DNA from 3 places in the Paenibacillus sp. B-A-8 genome. Region 2 is predicted to be linked to each of the others. Evidence: a T-box and tRNA genes for the amino acid it is inferred to sense, from the RefSeq annotation. Region 2 holds a T-box; the other regions hold tRNA genes.
The links. A T-box is a leader RNA that pairs with one kind of tRNA and senses whether it is charged. The one in region 2 lies ahead of metG (methionine--tRNA ligase), so its partner is inferred to be a tRNA-Met.
Positions count from the first base shown of each region.

Region 1: it has a tRNA-Met gene. The T-box ahead of metG (methionine--tRNA ligase) is inferred to sense a tRNA for this amino acid. The anticodon was not compared.
Region 3: it has a tRNA-Met gene. The T-box ahead of metG (methionine--tRNA ligase) is inferred to sense a tRNA for this amino acid. The anticodon was not compared.

Region 1 is NZ_CP183882.1:6,009,414-6,011,644, reverse strand. It holds rRNA gene ACN6MV_RS27125 (23S ribosomal RNA) at 1-742, shown strand, start outside; tRNA gene ACN6MV_RS27120 (tRNA-Asn) at 803-878, shown strand; tRNA gene ACN6MV_RS27115 (tRNA-Ser) at 882-974, shown strand; tRNA gene ACN6MV_RS27110 (tRNA-Glu) at 993-1,067, shown strand; tRNA gene ACN6MV_RS27105 (tRNA-Val) at 1,123-1,198, shown strand; tRNA gene ACN6MV_RS27100 (tRNA-Met) at 1,216-1,292, shown strand; tRNA gene ACN6MV_RS27095 (tRNA-Asp) at 1,319-1,396, shown strand; tRNA gene ACN6MV_RS27090 (tRNA-Phe) at 1,404-1,479, shown strand; tRNA gene ACN6MV_RS27085 (tRNA-Thr) at 1,500-1,575, shown strand; tRNA gene ACN6MV_RS27080 (tRNA-Tyr) at 1,581-1,666, shown strand; tRNA gene ACN6MV_RS27075 (tRNA-Trp) at 1,674-1,747, shown strand; tRNA gene ACN6MV_RS27070 (tRNA-His) at 1,784-1,859, shown strand; tRNA gene ACN6MV_RS27065 (tRNA-His) at 1,900-1,975, shown strand; tRNA gene ACN6MV_RS27060 (tRNA-Gln) at 1,995-2,069, shown strand; tRNA gene ACN6MV_RS27055 (tRNA-Gly) at 2,076-2,150, shown strand; tRNA gene ACN6MV_RS27050 (tRNA-Cys) at 2,163-2,231, shown strand, end outside.
Region 2 is NZ_CP183882.1:4,946,337-4,948,567, reverse strand. It holds gene ACN6MV_RS22470 (copper amine oxidase N-terminal domain-containing protein) at 1-70, shown strand, start outside; gene ACN6MV_RS22465 (Fur family transcriptional regulator) at 298-759, shown strand; gene yidD (membrane protein insertion efficiency factor YidD) at 762-1,025, shown strand; T-box leader at 1,066-1,326, shown strand; gene metG (methionine--tRNA ligase) at 1,376-2,231, shown strand, end outside.
Region 3 is NZ_CP183882.1:973,740-975,970, reverse strand. It holds gene ACN6MV_RS04400 (YdeI/OmpD-associated family protein) at 1-221, opposite strand, end outside; tRNA gene ACN6MV_RS04395 (tRNA-Gly) at 324-394, opposite strand; tRNA gene ACN6MV_RS04390 (tRNA-Pro) at 407-480, opposite strand; tRNA gene ACN6MV_RS04385 (tRNA-Arg) at 511-587, opposite strand; tRNA gene ACN6MV_RS04380 (tRNA-Gly) at 596-670, opposite strand; tRNA gene ACN6MV_RS04375 (tRNA-Leu) at 677-760, opposite strand; tRNA gene ACN6MV_RS04370 (tRNA-Lys) at 776-851, opposite strand; tRNA gene ACN6MV_RS04365 (tRNA-Gln) at 859-933, opposite strand; tRNA gene ACN6MV_RS04360 (tRNA-Asp) at 950-1,027, opposite strand; tRNA gene ACN6MV_RS04355 (tRNA-Met) at 1,053-1,129, opposite strand; tRNA gene ACN6MV_RS04350 (tRNA-Met) at 1,202-1,278, opposite strand; tRNA gene ACN6MV_RS04345 (tRNA-Val) at 1,296-1,371, opposite strand; tRNA gene ACN6MV_RS04340 (tRNA-Glu) at 1,378-1,449, opposite strand; tRNA gene ACN6MV_RS04335 (tRNA-Ser) at 1,580-1,672, opposite strand; tRNA gene ACN6MV_RS04330 (tRNA-Asn) at 1,678-1,753, opposite strand; tRNA gene ACN6MV_RS04325 (tRNA-Ile) at 1,757-1,833, opposite strand; rRNA gene rrf (5S ribosomal RNA) at 1,891-2,007, opposite strand; rRNA gene ACN6MV_RS04315 (23S ribosomal RNA) at 2,080-2,231, opposite strand, start outside.

The sequences.
Region 1 (2,231 bases), 1.1 Mb from region 2:
TTCGGTGGAGGCGCCGTTGGGATACCACCCTGATCGTATCTAGGTTCTAACCTAGTGCCCTTACCGGGTACGGGGACCGTGTCAGGCGGGCAGTTTGACTGGGGCGGTCGCCTCCTAAAGAGTAACGGAGGCGTTCCAAGGTTCCCTCAGAATGGTTGGAAATCATTCGAAGAGTGCAAAGGCATAAGGGAGCTTGACTGCGAGACCTACAAGTCGAGCAGGGACGAAAGTCGGACTTAGTGATCCGGTGGTACCGCATGGAAGGGCCATCGCTCAACGGATAAAAGCTACCCTGGGGATAACAGGCTTATCTCCCCCAAGAGTCCACATCGACGGGGAGGTTTGGCACCTCGATGTCGGCTCATCGCATCCTGGGGCTGAAGTAGGTCCCAAGGGTTGGGCTGTTCGCCCATTAAAGCGGTACGCGAGCTGGGTTCAGAACGTCGTGAGACAGTTCGGTCCCTATCTGTCGTGGGCGCAGGAAATTTGAGAGGAGCTGTCCTTAGTACGAGAGGACCGGGATGGACGTACCGCTGGTGCACCAGTTGTTTCGCCAGAAGCATGGCTGGGTAGCTACGTACGGACGGGATAAGCGCTGAAAGCATCTAAGCGTGAAGCCCCCCTCAAGATGAGATTTCCCAATTAGTAAGACCCCTTGAAGACGACGAGGTAGATAGGTTGGAGGTGGAAGTGCAGTAATGCATGGAGCTGACCAATACTAATCGGTCGAGGGCTTATCCTATACTTAAAATGCAAATTCAATTCGGATTCAGTTTTCAGGCATCAAGCCTGGTATGAATATTCCCTGATAGCTCAGTTGGTAGAGCACTCGACTGTTAATCGAGTTGTCACAGGTTCGAGTCCTGTTCGGGGAGCCATATGGAGAGGTGTCCGAGTTTGGCCGAAGGAGCACGATTGGAAATCGTGTAGGCGCCACAAGCGTCTCGAGGGTTCGAATCCCTCTCTCTCCGCCACAAATTTTTAATTAGTATGGCCCGTTGGTCAAGGGGTTAAGACACCTCCCTTTCACGGAGGTAACATGGGTTCGAATCCCATACGGGTCACCAAATTTTCACTTGATTTTACATAGTGGACTTTGGTACAATAACAATTGTTGTTTACGGAGGCTTAGCTCAGCTGGGAGAGCATCTGCCTTACAAGCAGAGGGTCGGGGGTTCGATCCCCTCAGCCTCCACCATATTCATTTAAGAACGACGCGGGGTGGAGCAGCCCGGTAGCTCGTCGGGCTCATAACCCGAAGGCCGCAGGTTCAAATCCTGCCCCCGCAACCAATTTTCATCAAGTAATTATATCTTTTGGAACCGTGGTGTAGTTGGCCTAACATGCCTGCCTGTCACGCAGGAGATCGCGAGTTCGAATCTCGTCGGTTCCGCCATTTTCTTGGCTCGATAGCTCAGTCGGTAGAGCAGAGGACTGAAAATCCTCGTGTCGGCGGTTCGAATCCGTCTCGAGCCACCATGTAGTATACAACTTAATATGCCGGTGTAGCTCAATTGGTAGAGCAACTGACTTGTAATCAGTAGGTTGGGGGTTCAAGTCCTCTCGCCGGCACCATCTTTGGGGGATTAGCGAAGTGGCCAAACGCATCAGACTGTAAATCTGCTCACGTACGTGTTCGGTGGTTCGAATCCATCATCCCCCACCATTTTTTTAGGGGCATAGTTTAAAGGTAGAACAACGGTCTCCAAAACCGTTGGTGTGGGTTCAATTCCTGCTGCCCCTGCCAATCTTTATCCAGAGTCTTTCTCTAAAGTTTAATATGGCGGTCGTGGCGAAGGGGTTAACGCACCGGTTTGTGGATCCGGCATTCGTGGGTTCAAGTCCCATCGGTCGCCCCATTTACTTTAAGAAGAACAGCAACAAATTCAGTTTAATATGGCGACTGTGGCGAAGGGGTTAACGCACCGGATTGTGGTTCCGGCATTCGTGGGTTCGAGACCCATCAGTCGCCCCATTTTACTTTAAAATGTTATTGGGGATTAGCCAAGCGGTAAGGCAACGGACTTTGACTCCGTCATGCATAGGTTCAAATCCTATATCCCCAGCCATTTTATGCGGACGTGGCTCAGCGGTAGAGCATCGCCTTGCCAAGGCGAGGGTCGCGGGTTCGATTCCCGTCGTCCGCTCCAATGTTTTCATATGGCGCCATAGCCAAGTGGTAAGGCAAAGCTCTGCAAAAGCTTTATCCCCAGTTCAAATCTGGGTGGCGC
Region 2 (2,231 bases):
GTTCACAGCAGCTTCTGGTAGTAACTTGCCGGTGAATTTCCTAGTTACACCGCTACCTGCGAAGAAATAAAATAATATGTCCATCCTTTAAGTTATTTGGGATTAACTGAAATAAAAGTCCGGCTGAATATTCCACCAAGGAATACTCAGCCGGACTTTTTGTATTTAAATGTATGATTTTACTCCGATGAACGCTCATGCACTTGGTTGTTTCATTGACGGGGCATTTATTTTGGGGCATTATTAAGAGAGTGAAGTATAAATGAAATGAACTGAAATGTTATGGGAGATGAGCGTATGCTGTCGACAGAACAAATATTAGAGGTCATGTCGGGGCAAGGTCTGCGAATCACCGACCAACGCAAAACGCTTGCCAAGTTATTCGGCGAGAATAAGGGTTATTTGTCAGCGAAGGATGTCTATGAGCATATGGGCCGCAAGTATAGCGGACTTAGCTTTGATACCGTGTACCGCAATCTGCGTGTAATGGAAGAGCTTGGTGTACTTGAACAAATCGTCTTTGAAGACGGAGTGAAATTCAAGGGAAGCTGTAATCATCAGGATCACCATCATCATATGATTTGCCTTCAATGCGAGAAAACCTACCCGATTAATTTCTGCCCGATGAATTTAACGGATACACCTGATCAATTCCGGGTAGTCAAGCATAAATTTGAGGTGTTCGGTTATTGCAAAGAATGTGAAGAGAACCGGGAAGAAGAGCTAGTCGCAGCAGCTAATCGCAAAAAAGGGGTCTAAGAATGGCGACCCTTCGTAGAACGATTCAGGCTCCCATTCGGGTGTACCGCAAGTACATTTCCCCGATTAAGCCTGCCACTTGTCGCTTCTATCCAACCTGCTCTGCCTATGCACTAGAAGCTATTGAAGTCCATGGTCCACTTAAAGGTTCATGGCTTGCTGCCAAGCGGATTGCTAGATGCCATCCCTTCAATCCAGGGGGACTTGATCCGGTTCCGCCTCTTGAGGAACACCCCACGAAGAAGGATTCTGCTCGCGCGACTTGACACGAGCCCTTGCCATTGGGTATATTCACAGGTAATAGTATGAATTCCGAGGAACGGATGAGTAAATCGGTACGCCCATTACAGAGAGCCGGAACGAGCTGAAAGCCGGTATGGAGCGTTAGATTGAATATGGTCCGGGAGGAACTGTGTTCGAGCGGGAACTGCAATTGAGGTTCGCGTAAGATAACGGCGTGTTCCAGCGTTAATGGACAGTTCCCGAGAGGGAACTGGCGAAGCCTGATCTCTGTGAAGAGACAGGAAATTTGGGTGGTATCGCGTGAGTTATACTCTCGCCCCATTAAAGGGGCGGGAGTTTTTTGTCTTTTTATGAAAGAAAGGATGATTAATCAATGAGCGAAAAGAAAACTTTTTACTTAACTACACCTATCTACTATCCGAGTGATAAGCTGCATATCGGACATGCTTATTCTACCGTAGCTGGAGATGCAATGGCCCGCTACAAACGTCTACGCGGCTATGATGTAAGGTATCTTACAGGTACAGACGAGCATGGTCAAAAGATTGAACGGAAGGCAGAGGAAGCAGGTAAAACCCCTCAGCAGTTCGTAGATGACATCGTTGTTGGCATTAAGGAATTATGGCGCAAGCTAGACATCTCCAATGATGACTTCATCCGTACAACGGAAGAGCGTCATAAAAAGGTTGTTCAGGATATTTTTGATCGACTGCTCAAGCAAGGTGACATCTATAAAGGCGAATATGAAGGCTGGTACAGTATTCCGGATGAAACCTTCTATACAGAAACACAATTGGTTGATATCGTTCGAGATGACAATGGCGTAATCATTGGTGCAAAAAGCCCTGATAGCGGTCATCCGGTTGAACTGGTGAAGGAAGCGAGTTATTTCTTCCGGATGAGTAAATATGCAGATCGATTGCTGCAATTTTATGAGGAGAATCCGGAGTTTATTTTGCCGGAATCCCGTAAAAACGAAATGATCAACAACTTTATCAAGCCTGGTCTGGAGGATCTTGCGGTTTCCCGTACGACTTTCGATTGGGGTGTTAAGGTTAAAGGCGATGAAAAGCATGTAGTGTACGTATGGATCGATGCATTGACAAATTACATTACTGCTTTGGGTTACGGTTCCGAGGATCGAAGTCTGTACGATAATTTCTGGCCTGCTGATGTGCATATTGTCGGCAAAGAAATCGTCCGTTTCCATACGATTTACTGGCCAATCA
Region 3 (2,231 bases), 2.9 Mb from region 2:
TGAGCTTTGGCCAGATCCCGTAGTTCTTTCTTTACCACCATAAAATACTTTCCGTTTCCATGGGGCATAAGCGTTCCTCTATAGGGGATTCCATTTACAGTTCCTTTTACCTGTACCCTGGACTTTGTTTCAAATATTTGTTCGGCATCAAAAGGGACGTTAAGATAAGTCCAGCTCCCACTTGCATCAGGTCGCACTAATTTAGCTTCGAATTCAAACATAGCTACCTCCTCAACTAAAAGCCCTAAGTTCTATTGTATCCATATGAATGTAACTATACAAAAAAACACCTGCCTATAATAGACAGGTGTTTCTTAATTATAAGCGGGTGATGGGAATCGAACCCACGCTATCAGCTTGGAAGGCTGAAGTTCTACCATTGAACTACACCCGCAAAGGTATAAAATCGGGATGACACGATTTGAACATGCGACCCCCTGGTCCCAAACCAGGTGCTCTACCAAGCTGAGCTACATCCCGTCAAAACATGTAATGACTTAGTAATAAAAATGGCGCGCCCTGAGAGATTCGAACTCCCGGCCTTTTGATTCGTAGTCAAACGCTCTATCCAGCTGAGCTAAGGGCGCAAAAATTATGGAGCGGAAGACGGGAATCGAACCCGCGACCCTCGCCTTGGCAAGGCGATGCTCTACCGCTGAGCCACTTCCGCAAAATATGGTGCGCGTGAAGGGACTTGAACCCCCACGTCGTGAAACGCCAGATCCTAAGTCTGGTGCGTCTGCCATTCCGCCACACGCGCACACTTTAAAAATAATGGTGAGCCATGAAGGACTCGAACCTTCGACACCCTGATTAAAAGTCAGGTGCTCTACCAACTGAGCTAATGGCTCTCATAAATGGCTGGGGATATAGGATTTGAACCTATGCATGACGGAGTCAAAGTCCGTTGCCTTACCGCTTGGCTAATCCCCAACAATAATTAACTAAATGGCGGAACCGACGAGATTCGAACTCGCGATCTCCTGCGTGACAGGCAGGCATGTTAGGCCAACTACACCACGGTTCCACAGACATAATGCATAAATGTAAATTGGTTGCGGGGGCAGGATTTGAACCTGCGGCCTTCGGGTTATGAGCCCGACGAGCTACCGGGCTGCTCCACCCCGCGTCATTTAATAAGTATATACTATTCATTTACACTACGCCAGCTAGTCCCAAAACATCATGCTTAAGGAAAATTTGGTTGCGGGGGCAGGATTTGAACCTGCGGCCTTCGGGTTATGAGCCCGACGAGCTACCGGGCTGCTCCACCCCGCGTCGTTCTTAAATGAATATGGTGGAGGCTGAGGGGATCGAACCCCCGACCCTCTGCTTGTAAGGCAGATGCTCTCCCAGCTGAGCTAAGCCTCCATGTTATGACCCGTATGGGATTCGAACCCATGTTACCTCCGTGAAAGGGAGGTGTCTTAACCCCTTGACCAACGGGCCATGCTAATAAACTTTATGGCGGAGAGAGAGGGATACTCTCACTACGATCGAGATTGCGAAGCATTCCTAACGAAGCTTATGCTTCAACGAACCACCTAGGCTTCTCATCCCTAACAGGGAAGTAAATTCATGGCGGAGAGAGAGGGATTCGAACCCTCGAGACGCTTGTGGCGCCTACACGATTTCCAATCGTGCTCCTTCGGCCAAACTCGGACACCTCTCCATAAATGGCTCCCCGAACAGGACTCGAACCTGTGACAACTCGATTAACAGTCGAGTGCTCTACCAACTGAGCTATCAGGGAATATGGTGGGCCTTAGTGGACTCGAACCACCGACCTCACCCTTATCAGGGGTGCGCTCTAACCAGCTGAGCTAAAGGCCCTTTTAAGACATACGAATATTAAGGGCAAAAAAAATACCACGGGTAATGTGGTTGTCCGCTTGGCGGCGTCCTACTCTCCCAGGACCCTTCGGTCCAAGTACCATCGGCGCTGGAGGGCTTAACGGTCGTGTTCGGGATGGGTACGCGTGGAACCCCTCCGCTATCGCCACCAAACGGGCATTACAGCGTAATGCTCAGGCTTAATCGCCTGAAAACTGAATCCGAATTGAATTTGCATTTTAAGTATAGGATAAGCCCTCGACCGATTAGTATTGGTCAGCTCCATGCATTACTGCACTTCCACCTCCAACCTATCTACCTCGTCGTCTTCAAGGGGTCTTACTAATTGGGAAATCTCATCTTGAGGGGGGCTTCACGCTTAGATGCTTTCAGCGCTT